DNA from 2 places in the Devosia sp. 919 genome. Region 2 is predicted to be linked to the other one. Evidence: riboswitches for the same ligand, from Rfam matches in the RefSeq annotation. Region 2 holds a riboswitch; the other holds the start of a gene.
The links. A riboswitch is a leader RNA that binds a small molecule or an ion and turns the genes downstream of it on or off. The one in region 2 is predicted to bind thiamine pyrophosphate.
Positions count from the first base shown of each region.

Region 1: linked by a shared signal. The riboswitch ahead of thiB (thiamine ABC transporter substrate binding subunit) and the one ahead of HRQ64_RS06560 (YkoF family thiamine/hydroxymethylpyrimidine-binding protein) in region 2 are both predicted to bind thiamine pyrophosphate.

Region 1 covers NZ_JABAOL010000001.1:3,165,765-3,177,008, reverse strand. The annotation lists gene HRQ64_RS15400 (VOC family protein) at 70-495, shown strand; gene HRQ64_RS15395 (ATP-binding cassette domain-containing protein) at 518-1,156, opposite strand; gene HRQ64_RS15390 (hypothetical protein) at 1,143-2,729, opposite strand; gene thiB (thiamine ABC transporter substrate binding subunit) at 2,956-3,972, opposite strand; TPP riboswitch at 4,030-4,130, opposite strand; gene HRQ64_RS15380 (thiamine diphosphokinase) at 4,156-4,857, shown strand; gene rpoH (RNA polymerase sigma factor RpoH) at 5,440-6,315, opposite strand; gene HRQ64_RS15370 (RluA family pseudouridine synthase) at 6,538-7,566, opposite strand; gene HRQ64_RS15365 (DUF6476 family protein) at 7,565-7,930, shown strand; gene HRQ64_RS15360 (hypothetical protein) at 7,927-8,910, opposite strand; gene HRQ64_RS15355 (DUF1134 domain-containing protein) at 9,078-9,644, opposite strand; gene HRQ64_RS15350 (YHS domain-containing (seleno)protein) at 9,781-10,239, shown strand; gene HRQ64_RS15345 (histidine phosphotransferase ChpT) at 10,307-11,011, shown strand; gene HRQ64_RS15340 (response regulator) at 11,063-11,244, shown strand, end outside.
Region 2 covers NZ_JABAOL010000001.1:1,353,118-1,364,361, forward strand. The annotation lists gene HRQ64_RS06515 (GNAT family N-acetyltransferase) at 1-423, opposite strand, end outside; gene HRQ64_RS06520 (MFS transporter) at 511-1,653, opposite strand; gene HRQ64_RS06525 (aldo/keto reductase) at 1,904-2,899, opposite strand; gene HRQ64_RS20105 (hypothetical protein) at 2,921-3,109, shown strand; gene HRQ64_RS06535 (LysR family transcriptional regulator) at 3,218-4,090, shown strand; gene HRQ64_RS20455 (DUF6022 family protein) at 4,206-5,819, opposite strand; gene HRQ64_RS06545 (TSUP family transporter) at 6,021-6,794, opposite strand; gene HRQ64_RS06550 (NAD(P)H-binding protein) at 6,869-7,741, opposite strand; gene HRQ64_RS06555 (AraC family transcriptional regulator) at 7,852-8,808, shown strand; TPP riboswitch at 8,874-8,986, shown strand; gene HRQ64_RS06560 (YkoF family thiamine/hydroxymethylpyrimidine-binding protein) at 8,977-9,585, shown strand; gene HRQ64_RS06565 (ABC transporter permease) at 9,600-10,397, shown strand; gene HRQ64_RS06570 (ABC transporter ATP-binding protein) at 10,394-11,143, shown strand; gene HRQ64_RS06575 (ABC transporter substrate-binding protein) at 11,146-11,244, shown strand, end outside.

The DNA of each region.
Region 1 (11,244 bases), 1.8 Mb from region 2:
CGCTACTGCAGCGGCCCATGACGATCACGGCGCCAGCATCGGGCGGGCGCCGATCGAAAGGGCATGGACATGAAACCACGGATTTCCGTTATCACTCTAGGCGTTGGCGATCTCGAGCGGGCGCTGCGCTTTTATCGTGATGGGCTGGGCCTGCCGACGCAAGGCATTGTCGGGCAGGAGTACGAGCACGGCGCCGTCGCGTTCTTTGATCTGGCGGGCGGAGTGAAGCTCGCGATCTGGGCGCAGGACGATATTGCGTTCGACACGGGCCTTGCCCGGGAGCCGGTGTCGTCCACTGCCATGACGCTGGGGCACAATGTAAGGGAACGCGGCGAGGTCGACGCGATCATGGCGAACGCCGAGGGCGCGGGCGCCGCGATCATCAAGCCCGCGCAAGACACGTTCTGGGGCGGCTATGCCGGGTATTTCCGCGACCCTGACGGGCATCTCTGGGAGGTGGTCTGGAACCCGCATTTGCTGCCGGCGGATGAATAAAGCGCCTCCTCGCCGTGGCAGCTTAGTCCGCCACCAGCTTTCGGTCCGCCAGATGATAGCGCCGGCTGGCGAGGGCGAGGATATCATCATTGTGGTGGCTGACGAGGATGGTGTGCCAGCCATGCCGGACCGTCAGCGTCTTCACCAGATCGCGGATCACGGCGCGGGTTTGATCGTCGAGGGCTGAGAAAGGCTCATCGAGCAGCAAAACCGAACGGGCGCGCAGCAGGGTGCGAGCGAGGGCGACGCGCTGCTTTTGCCCGCCCGAAAGGGTCGCGGCCGGTTGGGCGCCAATGCCGGACAAACCAACTTCGGCGAGAGCGGCTTCGACCTGCTGGTGGACGCTTGCTTTTGGCGTACGGGCGGGCAGGCCGAGGGCGATGTTGCGGCCGGCGCTCAAGTGCTCGAAGAGGCTTTCGCTTTGCAACAGAAGCGATACCGGGCGCTGCTCGGGTGGCAGGGGCACGAGTTGCTGGCCATCGAGCACGATGCTGCCCGAGGTCGGCGTGAGAAAGCCAGCGAGGAGATCAAGCAGGGTGGACTTGCCCGAACCGCTGGCGCCCGACACGGCGGTGATCTCGCCGGGCGCAGCGGCGAGGGAAAAACGATAGGGCTCGGCCGTGTTGGGATAAGCAAAACAAAGCTCGTCAACGCGCAGCACGGGCGATCCTTTCGGCAAGGCGAGGCAGGCCAACAAAGGCAATGATGGTGCCGATGAGGAGAATGGCGGCAATGGCCCCTGCATCATTGTTGCGATAGGCGCCGAGCGAGCGGAACATCAGCAGCGGCAAGGTTTGGAAATCTTGCGTGCCAAATAGGGCGATGACGCCCAGATCCCCTAGCGAAAAGCAAAAGGCGAGGGCGAGCATGACGCCCAGATCCTTGCCGATAAGGGGCAGTTCCACGAGGAAGAACTGACGCCAGCCGCCCAGCCCGAGCGAGCGGATGAGCTTGCCGCGGGTTTTCGCAATGGCTTCGAGCGGCGGCGCAAGCGTTGCCATGGCAAAGGGCAGGGCGAGGAGGCTATTAGCAAGGATGACGACAGCGGGCGCGGCGGCGGCCGGCGCAAGGCCCAGGTCGCGTACCAGCAGGAAGAAGCCCAGCGACAGCACCACGGCGGGCACGGCGAGATAGGCATAGGCCGGGATGCCCAGGAGCGTGCGCAGCGGCGGGCTGCCGGTGGCGCCGCGGCCAAGGGCGAGGGCAAGCGCCAGAAGCAGGGTGAGGAGTGCGGAGGCGCTGCCGATAAGGAGGCTGGTGAGGAGCGACCACCAGAAGCTCGGCTGGGCCAGGAGGCTGCCGAGACCGGCGGCGAGGCCATCTATCAGCACGGAGAGCAGGGGCAGACCGAAGCAGAGGGTTGCAGTGGCGAGTATCAGCCATTGCAGCAGGCGGCTGGCGGGCCCGTCGCGCCAGGTCGTGGCGGGGGAAGAACCAAAGGCGGTGGGCACGGGGGCCAAAGCCGAGGCGGCGAGGATCACCACCGAGCAAACCGCGATTTGCGTCAGGGCGAGGCGCACGGCGCCGACGAGATCGAAATCCTGGCGGACAGCGGCGTAGATGGCGACCTCCAGCGTCTGGTTGGCCGGGCCACCGCCCAGCAGCAGCACTATAGGGAAGCTGGTGAAGGCGAGGAGAAATATGATGGCCCCGAGCCCCGGCAGGGTGCCGCGCAGGGCGGGCCAATCGATGAGGGTGAAGCGCTGCCAGGCGGAGAGGGCCAGGGACTGGCCGGTCTTGAGGCGGGCGGCGGGAATGGCGTCGAGACGGGCGAGGATGATGCGCGCGGCAAAGGCACCATCGAGAATGACATGGGCAAAGAGAATGCCCCCGAGCCCGTAGGCAGGATTGCCCAAGGGGAAGCCGAGCACGGCTTCGGCAGCGCGATTAATCCAGCCGTTGCGGCCCCAGATGGCGAGGAGCCCGAAGGCCACGACCATGCCGGGGGTGACGATGGCGGAGGCAAAGAAGGCGACGAGGAGATCGCGTCCGGGGAAGCGCAGACGATTGAGCGACCAGGCCAATGCCGTGCCGACCAGCAAGGAAAGCACGGTGGTGAGCCCGGCCTGGATCGAGGTCATGCGCAGGAGGTGGGCAATATCGATGCGGCTGGTGGCGGCGGCATCGGTGGCGGCGGCGAGAATGGACCAGAGGACGAGAGCAATCAGCCCGGCGATGGCAAGCGCGAGGAGGCAAGCGGTGGCGATGCGCAAGGGGCGGGGTGGGAGGGTCATGGTCCGGTGGTTGGCGCTAGCCTTGGAGCGGGTTGATGGGCCTGATCCCCCACCCTGTCCCTCCCCTCAAGGGGGAGGGGACGTCGGCTGATGGCGCTGGGATGGCGGAGAGTCGTTGTGTGGCTATCAGGGACTGTGTTCCCTTGATCGCCCCCCTCAGTGTGCCTCCGCTCAAGGGGGAGGGGAGGCACACTGAGGGGTTCGAAGCTTGTGGCTGTCCTGATTCCTACTGGATGGCGGCGAGCATTTCGTCGATCCAGGCGGCGCGGTTGGCTTCGAGGTCGGTGTCGCTGATCGTCAGGGTTTTCGCGGGTTGCGGGAGGGTGCCAAAGGCCGGGTTAAGGTCGGCACCCAGGTCAACCACGGGGAACATCCAGTTGGTGGTGGGGATTATCGCCTGGGCGGCGGGGGAAGCGAGATAGGCCAGGAACTGACGGGCGAGCTCGGGCTGGTCCGTGGAGGCAAGCATGCCGGCAATCTCGACCTGCACGATATGGCCCTCATCGAAGAGCGCGGCCTTGACGGTGTGATCGTCTTCATCGACGATGTGGTAGGCGGGCGAGGTGGTGTAGGAGAGCGCCATATCGGCTTCCCCGGTCAGGAAGAGATTATAGCTTTCCGACCAGTCGCGGGTGACGGCGAGGATATGGGGCTTGAGGCCGGCCCAGATTTCGGGGGCACGGTCGCCATAGGCGGCCTTGATCCAGAGCACGAGACCAAGGCCGGGGGTGGCCGAGCGCGGGTCCTGGATGACGATCTTGAGATCGTCGGGGAGCGCGATCAACTCCTCGAAGGAGGCGGGCGGGGTGGCGGTGCGGTCGGTATCGTAGACAAAGGCGAAATGGGCGTAGTCGACCGGCACGAATTGCGGATCGGTCCAGGGCTCGGGGAGGGCGAGATCGCCCAGCTCCAGAGTGTGATCGGCAAAGAGGCCGGTGGCGCGGGCTTCCCCGGCGGTGGCGACGTCGAGACCGACGATGAGGTCGGCCGGGGTGGTGGCGCCTTCAAGCTGGACGCGGCGCAGGGCGCCGATGGAGGAATCGGCGGCGATGAACTCGACAGTGCAGCCGGCGCATTGGGCTTCAAAGCCTTCGGCGAGCTGGGGGCCGGGGCCCCATTCGGCGGCAAAGCCATCATAGGTATAGATGGTGAGCGCCGGTGCGGTTTGGGCCAAGGCGGGCGAGGCGGCCAGTCCGAAAAGGACCGCAAGCGCCAGGTGAGTGGTGTGGACCAAGATGGTCATCCCTTCATTGGTGTGCGGCCATGAGTGAAGGGATGGGTGTCAATGGCGGGCACGAGATGCCCTTGCCATCTCGAACTTCCTCCGCCAGCATGACCTGGTTCAGGTTCAATGGGTAATTCTCAGCTCCGGCTTGACCCGGAACACCCCAGCGAGACGCCATGATCTTATAAGAGCGCCCCCCAAGTGCAAGAGAATTTCAGCCCAGCTGCCGACGCGCCCCTGCGCTTTGCCGGACCGATCGCCATTGTGGGCGGCGGGGCGGTGGAGAGCCAAACCCTGCGTGACCTCGCGGCAGCGGGAGTGACGCTGATCGGGGCCGATGGCGGGGCGGATGCGATCGGGGCGGTAGGGCTGGTGCCTGCGGCGATCATCGGGGATCTCGATTCGCTGCAGGATCGCGCCGACTGGGAGCGGCGCACCCGCGTGTTTCACCTGCCCGAGCAAGTGACCACCGATTTCCAGAAGGCACTGCGCTCGACGCAGGCGCCGGTGACGCTGGCGTTGGGCATGACCGGCAAGCGGCTCGACCATACGCTCGCGGCACTGAGCGCAGTGCTGCAATATGCCCCCGAGCGGCACTTGCTGCTGGTGGACGAGATCGATGTGGCGCTGGCGGTGGTGGGGCGGATTGCCTTTGACGCGGCGGCCGGGGAGCGGGTGTCGATCCATCCGCTGGTGCCGATCGGGTTCGAGCGCTCGGAGGGGCTCTTGTATCCGATGGATGGCCTGCAGCTGGCGCCGGGCGGGCTGATCGGCACCTCAAATGCGGCCCTGGGCGGGCGGATCGAGATTGTGCCGGTCGATCCCGTGCCCTGGCTGCTGATCCTGCCCAAGGCTCGGCTGTGGGATCTCGTCCAGGCGTGCCAAAATCCCGCCCGGGTCTGATGACCCTGCGGTTGGTGCTGCGACATGGGGCGAAGTTCGCCTCGGTGCCGGTCGTCCGGCAAAAGGGTAGAAGGTGAAGCAAGCTTCGCCCCATGCTCCATCGGAGACTCTTCGGTGAGGACCGTCCGTGGCTAGACCCGTGCCAAACGCCAGAAGCCCTGAGGCTTCATGGACCGGGGGATGAAATCGGTCCCGGATCATCCTCGTCCCGAAGGAGCTTGGGCGACCCCAAACTCATCCGATATTCCCGCACCGACCGTTCGTCGCGACCGCGCAGCTTGCCCAGGAACAAGGGGGATTGTGCCTGAGGTTTTCGGGGGCGGGGATAAGTTTGTGGGGTGGTGATGGCCGCCCTCGTGGTTCGAGGCTGCGCTACGCTGCGCACCTCACCATGAGGGCTCCGGCACATTCCCGCTCATTCCGCACTTCCGGGGGGTAAGGGCTTTTGGGGGGCATGAGTATGCCGGAGGCTCGATGGGCCCCGGGCTCAAGGCCAGGTTGGCATCGGCGGCGGGCTCGCAGGCGTAAAAAAGCCCTCGGGGGAAACCGAGGGCTGCATTGGTTGCTTGCGGCGGTCCAGCCTTATGCGGCGTTGGAGCGGGCAGCTTCGCGAACGGCGTCTTGCACTTTTTCGAAGGCGCGCACTTCGATCTGGCGGATGCGCTCGCGGCTGACATCGTATTGTTGGGCCAGCTCTTCGAGCGTCAGCGGATCTTCCTGCAGGCGGCGAGCCTGGAAGATGGCGCGCTCACGATCGTTGAGAACATCCATGGCATTGGTCAACAGACCCATGCGTTCGGAATATTCCTCGCTTTCACCAAGGGCAGTTTCCTGGCTGGGCGTGTCGTCGACGAGCCAGTCCTGCCATTCGGAGGAGCCTTCATCGGCGCGCATCGGCGAATTGAGCGAAGCATCGCCCGACAAGCGCGCATTCATCGAGACGACGTCATCCTCGGTGACGTTGAGGGTGGTCGCGATCTGCTTGATCTGGTCGGGATGGAGCGAGCCATCGTCGAGCGCGGCGATCTGGCCCTTCACCTTGCGCAGGTTGAAGAACAGCCGCTTCTGGGCAGCGGTGGTGCCGATTTTCACCAGCGACCAGGAGCGCAGGACATATTCCTGGATCGCAGCACGAATCCACCACATCGCATAGGTCGCAAGTCGGAAGCCCTTGTCGGGCTCGAAGCGCTTGACCGCGTGCATGAGCCCGACATTGCCTTCCGAGATCACTTCGGCAATGGGCAGGCCATAGCCGCGATAGCCCATGGCGATCTTGGCAACCAGGCGCAGGTGGGACGTAATAAGCCGTTGAGCAGCGGCCGGATCGGCGTGCTCCTTGTAGCGCTTGGCCAGCATGAATTCTTCATCGGGTTCCAGCATGGGGAACTTGCGAATTTCCTGAAGATAGCGGCTCAAGCCTCCTTCGGCAGAAAGGACAGGCAGATTGGTCTGGGCCATTTATGCACCCCTTTTACTTATTCCCCCGCACAGGCGGGCGGATCGATCTTCGGCCGTCCTGGCGGCCCGGCGGAAGAAGTCAGGTCATAATATATGGCGTATTGCCGCAATTGTAAGGCCGCCGAATGCAGACGAACGGTGCAGGCAGCGCAAGGGTTGCCCGTGGTGCGGGCATTAGGGGAGGGCCGGCCTGCACTTCTCGGTTACCGGCCCCCGCAAATCCTAGCGGGCGAAGGCCTTGTCATAGGGCTCGAGCGCTTCCTCGAGCGCCACAAGGTCAGGCGGGAGGGGGGCTTCAAAGAACATTTCCTCTCCGGTTACGGGATGCTCGAAGCCGAGCTCGGCCGCATGGAGGGCCTGCCGGCCTAGCGCAACGATGGGTGCGGCGACCTCGGGAGGCAGGCGGTTGATCTTGGTGGCGTAGCCCGAGGCATAAACGGTGTCGGAAACCAGGGGGTGGCCGATATGAGCCATGTGGACGCGGATCTGGTGGGTGCGGCCGGTTTCCAGCTGGCACTGGATGCGGGTGATGTCCCAGCCATCGCCGCCAAAGCGCTGCTCGACCATGTAATGCGTGATGGCTTCGCGGCCATCCTTGCGCACGGCCTGCTTGAGCCGATTATTGGCGTCGCGCCCGAGGGGCGCCTCGATCGTGCCCTTGGCCGTTTCGGTGGAGCCCCAAACATAGGCGATATAGGCGCGATGGAGCGGACCGGTGCGGCCATGATCGGCAAATTGCGCGGACAGATGCTGGTGGGCCAGATCGGTCTTGGCCGCGACCATGACCCCTGAGGTGTCGCGATCGAGGCGATGAACGATGCCGGGCCGGCGCACGCCACCAATGCCCTGCAGGCTCGCGCCGCAATGATAGATTAGCGCGTTGACCAGGGTGCCCGAAGGGCTGCCGGGAGCGGGGTGGACCACCATGCCGACGGGCTTGTTGACTACGATCAGCTGATCATCCTCGTAGAGGATATCAAGGGGGATGTTTTCGGGCTTGGGCTCGGGATCTTCGGGCGGCGGGGCGAGGAGGGTGATTGTTTCGCCGGCCGTTACGCGATATTTGGGCTCGCTGATCGGCTGGCCGTTAAGGGATACGGCTCCGCCCAGGATCAGGTCCTTGAGGCGGCTGCGGCTGAGCGCCGGGTGTGCCTTGGCCAGAACGGCATCGAGCCGGCCGCCGGCCTGTTCGGTAGTGATAGTGAATTGGACTTCGTCGCCCTCGAAGTCGTCAGCGGTTAGGTGTTCCATGAGCGATCCTTCAAATACCGGCCCGGTGGGCCAAGATGCCGAGCCGTTGTCGCCCGAAGCACAAGCCGTGCTGGGAAAGGCGCGCCGGTCGTTCGGCATCTCCATCGGCATTCTGCTGCTGGGCTTTATGGCGATTGGCTTTGCCATTGTCTATCGGGTGATGCGCGACGCACCGCCGCCCAGCATGGCCCAAACGCTGAGCGTGCCCGCCGGGGCCGAAGTGGTTTCGGCCACCACGGGCGATGGCGCGATCAATGTGCTGTATCGTCTTGATGGGGCGATGGTGCTGGCATTGTTCGATCGGGGCACGGGCGAACATATCAGTTCGGTGCAGATCGTTGCGGACGGTGCGCCCCGGCTTTAGCGCCCCTGGATTTCGCGCAGCGCTGCCATACGGTCGGTGACGCTGCCGCCGCGTCTGGCTGTGGCAATAGGCCCAGGTGGTGGTGGCGCCGCAGGGGTTTCCTCGCGCCCATCGGCAAAGCGCTGGATGCGATCAAACAGGCTTTCTTCGGCTGGCGGGGGCTGCTGGGGCGGCTCGGTATCGGCGGCGTAAACGATGCGGCTGGTATCGGCGGCAATGGCGTCGAGCTGGGCGCGCAAGGCGGTTTCATCGAGCCGCTCGGTTTCCCAATCGGCCATGATGGTGGTTTCCACATGGTTGATGCGACGATGCAACTGGCCGAGCTGGTCTTCGAGGTTGAGCTCTTCTGCAAGCGCCGGGGGCATGGTGCCATCGGCCTGGGCGGCGGTTTGCCCGGCCATGGCGTCCAGGCTGGAGCCGGCTTCGGCAATGCGCGCCTGGGCGATCTCAATGCTTTCGGCCTCTTCGAGCGCGGCTTCTTCCAGGGCGGCCTGCTCGAGCGCGGCCTGCGCGTATTCGTCGCGCAACGCCTGGATCTCGGCCGTGCGGTTTTCAAGGTCGCGCTCACGCATGCGCAGTTGCTGGGCAAGATCGGTGGTTTCGCGCTCGAGTTCGAGCACGCGATCACGCAATGCCGCTTCGCGGGCTTCGAGTTCCGTCATCTTGTCGACGGCGCTGTCGCGCTCGGCCCGCATGGCGCCAAATTCTGCGCGTCGGTCATTGTATTCGCCCACCTGTTCGGCGAGACGGGCGCGCAGCCCCTCGATTGTGGTTTCGAGCCGGCGCGTTTGGAGGGCGAATTCGGCGCGCAGTTGATCCTTGTCGGCACGGAATTCTGCGAGGGTGATGGGGGTCGCGGCCTCGATGCGCTTTTTGGTGAGGCGGACAGCGCGTTTCCACACCGCGGGCAGGATGATCACGGCCAAGAGCCCGGCAAACAGCAGGCCGAGGGCGAAATACATGATGTTTTCGATCATCATCGTGCGAACTCCGGAACCAGGCCGTCCAGATGCGGTCGACAGGAAGCTGACTTAAGCGCCGCAAAGGGTAGTGGTCGGGCCATTGCTTAGCGGTTCCGGTGGTCTACGTCACGAAAAAGCCGGAGGGTGCACGCCTCCGGCTCGCAGCATCTACCAAAGCGCTGATATCAGAAAGGGTTCCAGGTGGGCTGCTGGGTGAACTTGAGATAGCCGATATTAACGCCCAGCCGCGCGCCCACGCCCGAGCGGATCGGGACCATGATGGCGTTGCCGTACTTGATCACCGTCATGCCGAAGCCACCCACCACATAGGCGGAGCCATCAACGCCGGCGAAGCGGCCGAACACGTCATTGGTGCTGGAGAGATTGTAGACCAGCATCATGACCTTGGAGCCATCGCCGCCAACGTCAAAGCCAAGGCTGGGGCCTTGCCAATAAAGGGGCAACTCGCCGGCATTGCGGGTGTAAAGCCGGCCTTCGCCGTAACGGGCGCCGGCAAACAGCGCGCCGCCAGCGTCTTCGCCCAGGATGTAGCCGTTGGGCAGGCCGAACTCGGAAACGGCGCGCTCAACGAGGGATGCGAGGCCCTGGGCAGCGGAGCCGAAAAACTGGTGGCCCTTGTCGACCAACTCATCGCCGGAATAGCTGTCGCTGAGCGAGCCTTGGGCAAAGGCAGGAGCGGCGCCAGCGAGGGCGAGGAGCAGGGTCAGGGTGCAAAGCAGGCGTTTGAACATGGTGTTCCCCCTAAAACAGGCGAGCCGGGACTTCGCAAGACTTTAAAGTTTCTCGGTCATGGTTGGTCGGGCCAGCGCTGGACAAGGGCTGGCCCGTGGATCAATGATGACGCAAACCCGTAAACAAATCTTAACCATGCTTGCCTTTGTTCTGCCGCTTTTGGGGGGCGGCGCGGCACCGGCATGGAGCCAGTCAATCAACACGGCCGTGGTAAGCGATCCCCTTACCGGGCTGGCGCTCGGGGGCATGGATCCGGTCTCCTATTTCGTGGAAAGCCAGCCGGTGCCGGGACGCAGCGAGTTCGAATATGAGTGGGGCGGGGCACCCTGGCAGTTTAGCAGCGCGGCCAACCGCGACGCCTTTGCGCGGGCGCCGCAGATCTATGCACCCCAGTTCGGGGGCCATGCGGCGATGAGCATGGCGCGCGGCTTTTTGTCGGACGGCGACCCGGCAATCTACACGGTCTTCAAGCAGCGTCTTTATCTGTTTTATTCGGCGGCGAGCCGGGAAGCCTTTTTGCTGGCGCCCAACGCCGCGGCCCGCGAGGCACAAGCCAATTGGGCGGTTTTGTCTAAATCTCTGGTCTGGCAATAGTGCAGAAGCGCAACCCCCACTAAGGTCGGCGCAAGTGATTCGAACGCGCCCCTGATGGAGAAAACCCATGGCCGATATCATCGAGCTCAAGGCAACCGACCTTGCGGCAATGTTGTGCAGCCGGGTCTGTCACGACCTGATCAACCCGATTGGGGCGATTGGCAACGGGCTTGAGGTTCTGGCCGACCCCACGCAGGGTGACATGGCTGAAGGCGCCCGCGACCTGATCGCCAGCGCGGCCAATCAAAGCCGGGCCAAGCTCGAATTTGCGCGCCTGGCTTATGGTGCCTCCTCGACGGCGGGCACCGATATCGACACGCGCGAATGCGAGCGGGTGGCGCGGATCTATTTCGAGATCGAGAAGGCCGATCTGGAGTGGCAGGTGCCGCTGATCCTGCTTCCCAAGCACAAGGCCAAGCTGTTCATGAACATGCTGCTGATCGCAGCAGGCTCGGTGCCGCGCGGTGGCACGGTTACGGCTAGTATCACTGGACCGGCCGGAGCGGAGGTGTTTGAGTTCACCTCGTACAGCGATCCCGAGAAGCGGCAAAAGACGCTCGTGCCGTCAGGCGCGGCGGGATTGCTCTCGGGCATGCCCGAAGAGGGCGCCGTGGATGCGCGCGGCATCCAGCCCTTTTATACAGGCCTGCTGGCTCGGATGACCGATATGGAGATCAGCATCGGGCTTGAGGACGGCAAGTTCTACCTGCGTGCGCTGCCCAAGCCGCCCATCCAGGAAGAAGCTGCACCCGAGGCGCTAACCATTCCGTAGGCAGTTGCCATTCATAGTTGTTTCCGAGCCTTTGGCCGGGGAAACACATTCATGAAGTCGTGCCTGATCGTCGATGACTCGAGTGTGGTGCGCAAAGTGGCGCGCCGCATTCTCGAAGACATGGACTATATTGTCGAGGAGGCCGAGGACGGGCAGGAGGCTATCGACAAATGCCGCCTCGAGATGCCCGACGCGATCCTTCTCGACTGGAGCATGCCCATCATGGGTGGGCT
Region 2 (11,244 bases):
GGCAAAGCCGTGCTTTCGATAAAGGGCGATGGCCCCGCTATTGTTGGCGAACACCTCGAGTTCCACCCGGCGAAAGCGCCTTGATTGCGCGGTTTCGAGCGTGGCAGCGAGCAGCCGGGAGCCAATGCCCTGGCCGCGGAACTGCGTTACGAGGCCCATCCCCAGCACGCCGGAATGCTCAAATACGGGTTTGCTCTGCCGGCAAATGTCACACCAGCCAATGATTTGAGAACCCGCCAAGGCGACGAACTGTGGATTGCCGTTTTTGATGTTGCCGGCAACAAAGCTCGCTGTGCTCTCGATCGGCGGTGCCTGATGCGAGGACAAAAAGCGCCGCTCCCGGGCCACGCTGTCAAGAGCAGCGTAGAAGCCGTCGAAATCACTCATTGCGATAGGCCTGATCTCGACCTTCCTGCTGCCCATCAGTCGCTCTTGTTGTTCTTAATTTCCGTTCAGCTGGGGTAGAACGCAAGCAAGCGTACCCAAGGCGTATCCCCCAGCCTTGCCACGCTAAGCCGGCACGACTGCATTTCGTTTTTCCAGCCGGATCATGCACAAGGCAGCCATCAGCCCGAAGGCGCAAAGAGCGCTGGCAAACAGGAAAACGCTGCCGCTGCCGGAGGCGTAGAGCTGCCCGCCCACAAGGATAAAGACGCTGCCGAGGAGCCCCCCTGCTGCCGCATAGGAGCCGGTAGCGCTGGCAAGAAAGTGCGGGGCAACATGTCGGCGCATATAGGCGGCGACGCCAACTTGGGTAAGGCCCAGGGTCGCGCCTTGCAGTAACTGCATCAACAGGGTGGGCAAGATGTCGGTCGAGTAGCCGAAGGTACCCCAGCGCAACACGCCGGCAAGACACCCGATGCTGATGATCATGCCGGGCGTCAGCCGCGTCGTGATGCGGCTGGCAAATGCGAAGGCAATGATTTCGGCGGCGACGCCGATGGTCCAGAACATGCCGATCTCGAAGGTCGAATACCCAGCGCCCAGCCAGCGAAACGTGCTGTAAGCATAAAACAGGCCATGGCAGGCCTGGGAAATGGCGGCACTGCCGATAAGGAGCAGGAAGCTGCGGTTGCGCAAGGCCTTGGCAATCGCCGCAGTCGAGATCGGTCCGATCGCTGCACCATCCCCGCGGCCGGGGAGGGCGCTTGAAAGCCCGGCCTGCAGTGCAAGAACCAGGATGAGCACGAGGACAATGACGGTGGGGCTCGACCAGTCGACCAGATAGCCGCAAAGCAGGGTCGTGACCACGACCGACGCCGAGCCCCAGGCTCGCACCCGGCCAAATTCCAGCCGGTATGTGGCAAGGTTGGCAATCAGGATCGACTCGCTGAGGGGAATGAGTGGCGCGCTGACGAACCGGAGGATGAGGTAAACGCCGGCCACGATGAGAGGGCCATTGGCGGCCAGCAAAGCGGCGGAGGCTAGCGTGGCGAGCACGACGAGGCCGAACAGGATCGCCTTGTTGCTCCGGGTGCGATCGGCCACACCGCCAACCACGGGATTGACCACGACGGCCAGCGCCGAGGCAAGCGCGAGGCAGACCCCGATCTCTTGTACCGAAAGGCCGCCTGATTTCAGCCAAAGCGGCATGAAGGTGATGCCGATCGCCACCTGCGCATAAAGCGCAAAATAATACGCGTTGAACGCCATGCCCGAAACTGCCCACCCCGCTGCCACGTCAACGCGCTTGCCAGAGGCAACACCTTGTTGTCCCCCAACGGAGCGCGTCCTCCCCCCGGGCAGTCCGCCACTAGCCTTAGGCTGAGCGCCGCGCGATTTCCAGAAGCATCCAGCGGTTGGCACGCGCAAACGCATTACCTCCGTCGGGTGTTGCCGGATGGCCAGAGAGCGACGCCACTCTGGAGCCCCTAGGTGACGACAGTTTGCTGGCGGCGCGCAGTCAGGCGCCTTCAGTTTGTCCATGCAGCAGCTTCTGGATCTCCGCCATGGTGGCTGCCGGCAGCGGTCCTTTTTCAAGCGCCCCCAGGTTGTCGCGCACCTGCTCTTCCGTCTTGAAGCCGGGAATAGGGAAGGTGTTAGCTGACCTCGCCAGGTTCCACCCCAACGTGCCCTGGGCCAAGGTCCGGCCGCCCTGGGTGAGCAGGTCCCGCAGCGCTTCGATGCGGCTCAACACTTGTGGGGTCGGTACCCCGTTTTCGAAGTGCCGCACCCAGGGATGGCCCGCGCCGCGGACATCGGTAGCATCCATCCGGCTGGCAGAGTTGAACTTGCCCGACAGCAGGCCCATGGCCAAGGGCGACCTGTTCAAGCTGGCCAGTCCGGCTTCCGCGCAGAGCGACAGCATGGCAGGCCCGTCGTGCAGGATGTTGAGTTCCTGTTGCACACCGGCAAAGTTGGGGAACTTCAGCATGCGGCGGGCCGCCGCGGCATCATCCGTGCTCCAGCCCCAGGCTCGGATCTGCCCTTTTTCAACCAGGCGCTCCAAAGCCTCGCCGGCCTGCTCCGCCTCCTGATCGCCAAGTGTACCGGGATGAATCTGGTAAAAATCGATCACATCGGTCTTCAGTCGCTTGAGCGATTGCGCCACGGCCCAATGGATATAGCGCGAACTTACATCTACGGCGCCTAAAGCGCGGCGCTCGGCGTCATAGGTGAAGCCGAACTTGGTCGCGATCACGGCCTGGTCGCGGCGACCTTGCAGTGCGGCGCCCAGCACTTCCTCGCTATGGCCGGTGCCATAGGCATCGGCGCTGTCAAAGAGATTGGCGCCAAGCTCGAGTGCGAGGTGGATGGCGCGAACGGACTGGCTGTCGTCAACGGCGCCCCAGCCGTCGCTACGGCCATCAAGCGTGAACTCGCCCCCGATAGCCCAGCAGCCGAGGCCGACCGCGCCGACCTTCCAGCCCGTGCGCCCAAAAATACGTGTGGTTGTCATGCCGACCCCCTAGTGAGTGTGGTGAGCAACAAATTGGTTGAGCGACCCTCGCTCGGCACCAAGATCGGCGAGCAGCCAATCGTCAAGGAGCGCCAGCTTGCGCCGGGCAATCTGTTGCTTTCTCCAGTTTTTGATCTTGCAAAGAAGTCGTCCAAACATCCAAGCCTCCGATCATGTTGCGAAGCGGTTGATGTTGCAGTTTTGCGGTGATGCGCAGCCCTGACGCGCTCTGTAGCGCCGGCTACGGCTGTGTTTATTGCGCGTCTTCCCGGGGATCGGCTACGATCGACGCTGCAAAGGGCTTTGCAGGATTGAAAAATGGACCTGTCCTGGGACGGATTACGACTGTTCCTCGATGTTGCCCGCTTGGGCGGGCTGACGGCCGCCACGAGCAAGACTGGCGTATCTGCGGCAACCCTGGGACGCCGGATCACGGCGCTGGAGCGGCAGGTCGGCGAGCGGCTTTTCGTGCGCTCCCAGACCGGCTATCGCCTGACGCCGGTTGGGGAAGAGCTCCTGGTGCGGGCCGAAGAGGTTGAAGCATCCATGCTCGCGCTCAAGCGCTGGAAGGATGGGGCCATCGGGGAACGGGTGGTGCAGGTTTCGGCGGGACCATGGACCTCCGCTTTTCTTGGTCGGCAGATCGGCCGGGTATGGACAGCCACGGATCGCTTCGGGCTTGAACTGGTGACCGCCAACCAGAAGGTCGATATTGGTCGGCGCCATGCCGATCTGGGCATCCGCAACCAGCGCCCCACCGAGCAATGGTTGGTGGGGCGACTGATCGGCAAGGTGGCATATGGGCTTTATGCCAGGCCAGAACTCGTCAGCGGGGTTGCGGCCGGTTACTTTGTCGGCGTGGCCGGGGAAGCCAGCCAGACCCATTCTGCCCGATGGCTGCATGCCCGTCACGGCGACCGCATTGCCGTGCGCGGCAATGATGCCTTGAGCGTGCTCGAACTCGTGGCCGCAGGCGCCGGCATTTCCGTGTTCCCCTGCTTCGTCGGTGACAGCGATCCGCGGCTTGCGCGCCTAGCGGAGGCTATCCCCGAACTCGAAACCGAACAGTGGCTCGTGGCCCATCACGAGGAGCGCCACAGCTTTGCCGTGCGTACCGTCAGCGAGCGCATTGCGGCGCTGATGCGCGAGCACGGCGCCTTGTTCCGTGGCCAGCAGAGCCGGACCAATTGAATGGCATAAAGGTCAAGTCGACGACTGCCGCCCAAGATAGGCGGCGTACCAGTGCTTGAAATCCTCTTGCTCGGCGTATTGTGGGTAGGTCTGGGCGATCTCCGCGACAATCCTGCTAGGGGACGGTGGCGCGCAGCGCGATGATCTCGGGGCTGCGGGGCAGCCGGAAGCAGGAGTGATCGTGGTGACTGCCGACGGCGAGGGAGCCGATTGGCTTGCCGTCGGCACCGCTGATGATCGACCACATCCAGCGTTGCTGATGGGTTTCGTCCGCATTGCCCCATTCCCGGCTGCGCTGGAAGCTTCCCGGCAATCGGGGTATTGCCTTGAGGCCAGCTTCGCGCAGGGCGGCGTGCACAGGGCGGAACAGCTCGGCATTGAGCGTGCCATAGGCAAGATCGCCGACTTCTTCGAATTGCTGCTGGAACTCCTGCAGCCGCACGGGCAAGATGCGGGCAAGTTCAAGGTCGACCATCGCCTGGGCGCGCTGGGCGAGGGCGTGAATGTCAGTGCCGGCCTCGTCCGTCAGCAATGGAACCCGCGCCGGTACTAGGGTTGAGCTTTGCTGCGCAACGATTTCCACCAACAATCTTGCCGCTCGGGCAGCGCCATTGCTGTCAATGGTGCTGGCCAGTGCCCGGGCCCGGGTGGCGGTTTCGGGTTGGAGCCCTGTGTTGAGGGCGACGCAAAGGGACTCCATTGTTGGTGCGGCACCAGGATGCGCTACGCCAATCCCGAGCCGCTCGATCTGTCGTGCCCAAAACGGTTGGTCAGCGCCTTGGGGCACGATCACCTGCGGGGCACCCGCCCGTGCAGCGGTGGTGGTGGTGCCGGCGCCGCCATGATGGACCACGACGGCAACACGCCTGAAAAGTGCCTGTTGGTTGACCTCACCGACGAGAAAACAGTCGCTTTGTTGGTCGGGCAGCGTGAGCCCAGCCCAGCCCCGCGCCAGAACTGCGCGGCGCCCATGGGCGCGGATAGCGGTTACCGCGGTTTGGACCAAGCGGTCGGCATTGGGCGCCGCTATGCTGCCATAGCCAAAATAAACGGGCGGAGTGCCAGCGTTCAAAAAGGCCTCCAGTTCGGGTGGCAGCGGGCGCGTGTCGGGCAGGATCCAGGCCCCGGTCTGCTCCGGTGCACAAAGATCGGTTGGCTCCCAGGGGCAGAGCGCCGCCTCCGAAGCCAGGAGCGGGCGCGTCGTAAAGACATGCTGGCGAATATCGGTCACTGTCGGCAGGCCCATGGCGATCCGTTGTCGGTTGATCGTGCCGCCGAAAAGGGCGTTCATCACCTCGAGGTTGTGGTTCCACAGTGCGCGGTGGTCGGTCTCTCCCGTTGGGCGGGAATGACCGGGATAGGAAAGTGGCGGGTGGTGCTCGGATGGCAGGTACATCGGGCAGAACGATGCGTGCATAAAGGGCAGGCCGCGCTTTTCGGCCACGCACTGAGCCGCGCCAACCGAAGGCATAAGACCGGTCGCGAGGATTGCATCGCAGCCGGCGGCTGCCGCGTCGATGGTCCGGCACTGGGCGGCGATCATCCTCATCCCGTAACCCGGGATATCGCTGGGAAATCGTTGAGCGAGCGCAATCCACTCTCGCACGCGCATGAAGGCGGGGACCAACTCAACGCCGGCACGTTCGGCAAGCTCCACAAACTCCTGGTCGCCCGGAGCGGACAGCACCGCTTCCACACCGACCGCCTCGAGCGCGACTGCAAGCGCCACAATAGGTTCGACGTCACCCCGCGACCATAGGTCGACAAAAGTACCCGCATCGATGCACTCCCTTTGCTTGGATACGGCAAGGGTTTTACGGCAGGTCCCTAGGCTTGAAGCAAGCCGCTTGTGATCTACATATCGAAGTGGGCAAGGGGTTGAGACCGATGTGTGTACCGAGGCCCAACTTAGCACGCCGAGGATCGACGTTCAGCCGGCCGCGGCAAACCCCAGTCGCCAAATGGCTGGCGCCGCCAGGGATACACCTGATAGCAGCAGCAGCGAGAACGCCACGCGGCGCAGCGTGAGGACCGCAAATGGCGGCGGCCAGCGTTTTGCGGCATAGGTGGTGGCGGTAACCACGGGCGCCGCCAACAGCGCCCACCAACTTGCCTCATAGGGGAAGCTGCCGGTCAACCCCACCAAGGACAGCCGGAACAAGGCGTTGACGCCAAAGATCAGCACCAAGGTGTCCCTGATGGCGGCCGCTGGCAGGGGTTGGCGATAGAAGTGATAGATCAAGGGCGGTCCGGCCGTGGAGAACATCCCGCCCAGAAAGCCGCCCAATGCACCCACCAGGACGAACGAACCCGAAGAAGATCGGTTGGGCAGCGGATGCGGCTGCAGGATCAACTGGATGCTGGCACCAACGATGACGGCGCCCAGCAGCAGGCGTAGTCCGTCCAGATTGGCGTCCGCAAGCCATTCGAGCATGAAATAACCCAGCACCACCAAAAGGAGGCTGGCGCCAATGGCGAGGCGAAACTCGCTCCAGGCCACGTTACGCCAGCCTCGGGCCAACACCTGAGTTGCATTGACCACCGTGAGGATGCTCACGATCACCGCGGCTTCGGGCAGGGGCAGCAGCCCGAGAATGCCGATACCGCCCATCATCAACAGGCCAAAGGCAAAGCCCGTCAGCGTCTGCACATAAGCGGCAGCGCCGGCAAGGACCAAGAGCATGGCGACATTCAACGGGTCCATTACCAGCCTGCAAACAGAATCAACGCCCGGGATAATAGCTGCATTCCCCGGGCGTGGCGCCGTGAGGCGGCAAATCAACGACTGACCGCTGCTCTCTGGACTTCGTTCTGCGCAACTGGGACGGCGAAGCGCCAGGCATTGTCAGCCAGATAATCGACGAGCCGCCGGCCCGGTCGCCCGGTGAGTTGGCTGAAATCGTCAGTGACCTGGCTGAAATGACCCGCGCGAGTAGCAGTAAAGATCGGCAGCATCTGTTCAACCAGAGCTGGCGCCAGTTTCATGCGCCCCGACTCGCGCTTGAACTGCGCCTCGTCGACACCCTCGTAGGTGACGGTGCGGCCGCTGATCGCGGAAAGCGCCGCTGCGGCTTCGGCATAGCCCAGGCTGTCGGGGCCAGTCAGGTTGAAAGCCCGCCCATCCGCAACTGCCTGGGTCAAAGCGACAGCGGCAGCTTCGGCGATGTCGCGCGCATCAATCAAGCTGGTCGTGGCATCGCCCGCGGGAAGCGCAAGCCGGCCAAGCTCCATGATGCCGGGGTGCCAGCGCCCGTGGAAATTGTCGAGGAACCAGTTTGGGCGCAGGATCGCGTAGGGCGCGCCTGAGCTTTCGATCTGCCGCTCCAGTTGCCGCAGCGGAATGGCGTCATTGGCATCCACCCCCAGAGCTGATTGCAACACCAACTTAATGCCGCGCCGCGCTGCGGCCTCGACGAAGGGGCCAAGCAGTAAATGTGGTTCGGCCGAGGTCGGAACGACGAGGTAAGCCGCATCGGTGCCGGCAAGCGCCGCTTCAAAAGTCGGGGCCTGACTATAGTCCAGCAGCACTGTGTTGGCGTCACCTCCTCGCCTTGTGCCGATTTTGACGCTGTGCCCGGCGATCAGCAGCCGATTGGCCAGGTGCTGCCCAACTGTGCCGGCTCCGGCCGCAACAAGTATGGTCTTGAACATCACGTTCTCCTTTCTAACCAGGAGAAAGATGGCGCGCCCTGAGAGGACAAGCCATGTGAGACGATCTCCCGTTTCTTGCAGATCGTCTTGAAAAGGTGCAGGAGAGCGGCATGAATGTGCTTGATCAATGGATCCGCATGTACGCCCGCAGCCGGATGACCCTCGTCCGCAGCCGGGTGGTTGAGCCTTGGGGCTTCCGGCTCGATCCGGGGGCAATGATCGCCTTTCACCTCGTCTGGCAGGGGACCGCTTGGCTTCGCCGGGCTGGCGAAGCGCCACTCCGGCTGGAAGAGGGTGATCTGGTGGTCCTGAGTGATGGAAAGGCCCACGATCTCGTGGCCAGCCCCAAGGGCGAGGCGCCCCCCGTCAGCCAGTTCGTGCAACAAGGATTTGATGTCACCAGCCAGTCTCCTGACGCGGTGATCTTTTGCGGGCGCTTCCAGGTGGATGGCACGCGGCGGCTGGGACAATCGGCGCTACCGCCCTGCATTCACCTGCCCGCCGCCGAGCTCCGCAAGGACAATGGCATTTTGCCGATCGTGCTGCTGCTGGCCGAGGAACTGGAGCACCAGGGCTTGGGCAATGAAAGCCTGGTGGAAAGTCTTGCCGACAGCCTGCTGGTTTACGTGCTGCGCCGTGCAGCCGAGCGCGCCGGGCATTCCGCCGGATGGTTGCCGGCAATGAAGGATCCCAACCTTGCCAAGGTGTTCCGGGCGATCCATGCCGATCCCGCCGCCAAATGGACTGTCGAGGGCATGGCGAAGGTGGCGGGGCTGTCGCGCGCTGCCTTTGCCAGACGATTCCATGACCGGGCGGGAGAGCCGCCATTGACCTATCTCAAAGGTTGGAGACTGACTCTGGCCGCCAGAAAGCTCGCCAGTGGCCCCACTTCGGTAGGGTCACTAGCGAGCGAAGCCGGCTACGCCTCGGAGGCGGCTTTCACGCGGGCGTTCAAGGACTATCACGGCCTCGCGCCCCGAGCTTATCTGCAGACGCTCCAAAGTGGCGCGCGCTTGCCTGATGGACAAGCAATCCAGGAACTGCGTCAAGCATCGCAAAGCGCCTGATCCAAGATCAACTCCGCCAATGCAGACATGTGCTTGCATTTGCCGGCAATGCTGCCCTATGCTGGCTTTATCCACAGGGGTGCTCCGTATGGTCGGGGCTGAGATGAGGGCGGCAAGCCTTCGGACCCTATAGCTGATCTGGGTAATACCAGCGGAGCGAGGCGGGCCATGTTCTCAGGCGCACAGATTTCCCTTTATCCAATGACCGGCGACTTTGTCGGCGTGATCATGAACGCGCTGGGTGCGCTCGATCCCTATCGTGAACGCTTGCGCATCGAGACCGATGACATCTCGACCTTGTTGGTCGGTCCGCCCGAAGTGCTGTTTCCCGCCATGCGCGATCTGTTCAGTGCCGCCGCGCGCGCCGGCACCCATTGCGTGCTTTCGGCGACGATCTCGCGCGGCTGCCCGGGCGAGCCCGATGATGCCATCTGCCAGTCCCATTTGTTCGAAGGGCCCGTTGCGCCTCTTGAGGAGCGGCGCGCCAGCGCGCTTGCGGCAGTGCAAGATGCGCCCGACATCGGCGTCTTCGGGGTGGCCCAATTGTCTCTCTATGTGATGGGACAGGGCCATCACATGGACGAAATCTATGGCTGCATCGACTTTCTCAAACAGTCGGGCACCTTCGAAAAGTCCAAGCATTTCGCCACCAAGCTCAATGGCGACACCGGTGCGCTATTCGCCACGATCGAGCAGGCCTTTTGCCGGTTTGGACCGCCCGAGGGACATGTCACTATCGACCTGACCGTGTCGGCCAACAGCCCTAGCGCGCGCTGAGCGGAAGGTCTGGCATGGCGCAGTTGTTCTCCTTCGGGCGACTTGTCGCCCGGTTTCTCAGTTACGCAGGGCCCGCCGTGTTTTCGGTGGTGACCCTGATCCTGGCCTGGGAAGCTTATGTGCAGCTTTCGGGCATCTCCCCAACGGCGTTGCCGGCGCCATCCCGCATTATCGTCCAAGGCTACCAGAACCGGGACGCGCTGGCCGGGCACACATTAGCGACCTTGCAGGCCACCATTTTGGGTTTCGGCTGCTCGCTCTGCGCCGCATTGCTGTTTTCGGTCGTGGTGGACTTCTTTCGCCCGGTACGGCGGGCGTTGTTTCCGGTGTTCATCATCACCCAGACCCTGCCGCTGGTCGCCATCGCGCCGCTCATCGTGCTCTGGTTCGGCTTCGGGCTGACGCCCAAGATCGTGCTCGTGGCACTGGTGACCTTTTTCCCCATGCTGGTGGCGCTGGTGCAGGGCTATGACTCCACCGACCGCGATATCGAGGGGCTGTTGGCGTCCATGGGAGCCTCGCGGTGGCGCCGGTTCAGGATGGCGCGGCTGCCTTCGGCCTTGCCTTATTACTTTGCCGGGCTGCGCATTTCCATCACCTATGCCGTAGTCGGGGCGATCTTTGCCGAATATGCCGGGGCGGTCCGGGGCTTGGGCATCTATATTCTCAATGCCAAGAACAATTTTCGCCCCGACCTGGTGCTGGCCGCCGTCGTCGTCAGCGCGACGCTGACCCTGCTCCTGTTTGGCGCTACCGTCTTGGTGCAGCGGCTGACGATGCCCTGGACCCGCTTGGCGCAGAGGCGCCCATGACCACGCCCAGGCTTGAACTGCGCAACTTGGGCAAGAGCTTTGGCGATTCCGAAGTTCTGGCCGACATCAACTTGAGCGTTGGAGCAGGAGAGTTCGTTTCGATCCTCGGCCCTTCCGGCGCTGGTAAATCCACCATCCTACAGCTGCTGACCGGAGCGGTGTCCACTGATGGTGGGGAAATGCTGTTTGATGGGGCGCCACTCGCCCCAAAGAGCCACCCCTTTGCCTTCATGCCGCAACGCGATGCGCTGATGCCGTGGCGGCGGATCATCGACAATGCCACGCTTGGCCTTGAGGTGGCGGGCATGACGCGCAAGGCGGCGCGGGCGGCGGTCCAGCCGCTGTTTGCTGAGTTTGGTTTGGCCGGATTTGAAAACCATTACCCCGCGCAGCTTTCCGGCGGCATGCGGCAGCGTGCAGCGCTGCTGCGCACAGTGGTGCAGCATAAATCCATGCTGCTGCTCGACGAGCCTTTCGGAGCCCTGGATGCCCTGACCCGCACGCGAATGCAGCGCTGGCTGGCTGGGATGTGGACGCGCCATCGCTGGACCGTGTTGCTGATCACCCACGATGTCCGCGAAGCGGTGCTGTTGTCCGACCGGATCTACCTGTTGTCGCCGCGCCCAGCGCAGATCGTGCGCCGCATCGACGTGCCGCTTGAGCATCCGCGACCCCCAGCAGGGTCGGCGGTCATCGCCCAAATCGAAGCCGATATCCTGCAGACCTTGTTTGAACCGGAGGAATAATCATGCCGCTTTCGCGCCTGCTGCTGATCCTTGGCCTTGCCGCCGCCCTCGCCAGTCCACCCGCACTGGCCCAGCCGGTGCCGGTGACCATGGCGCTGGAC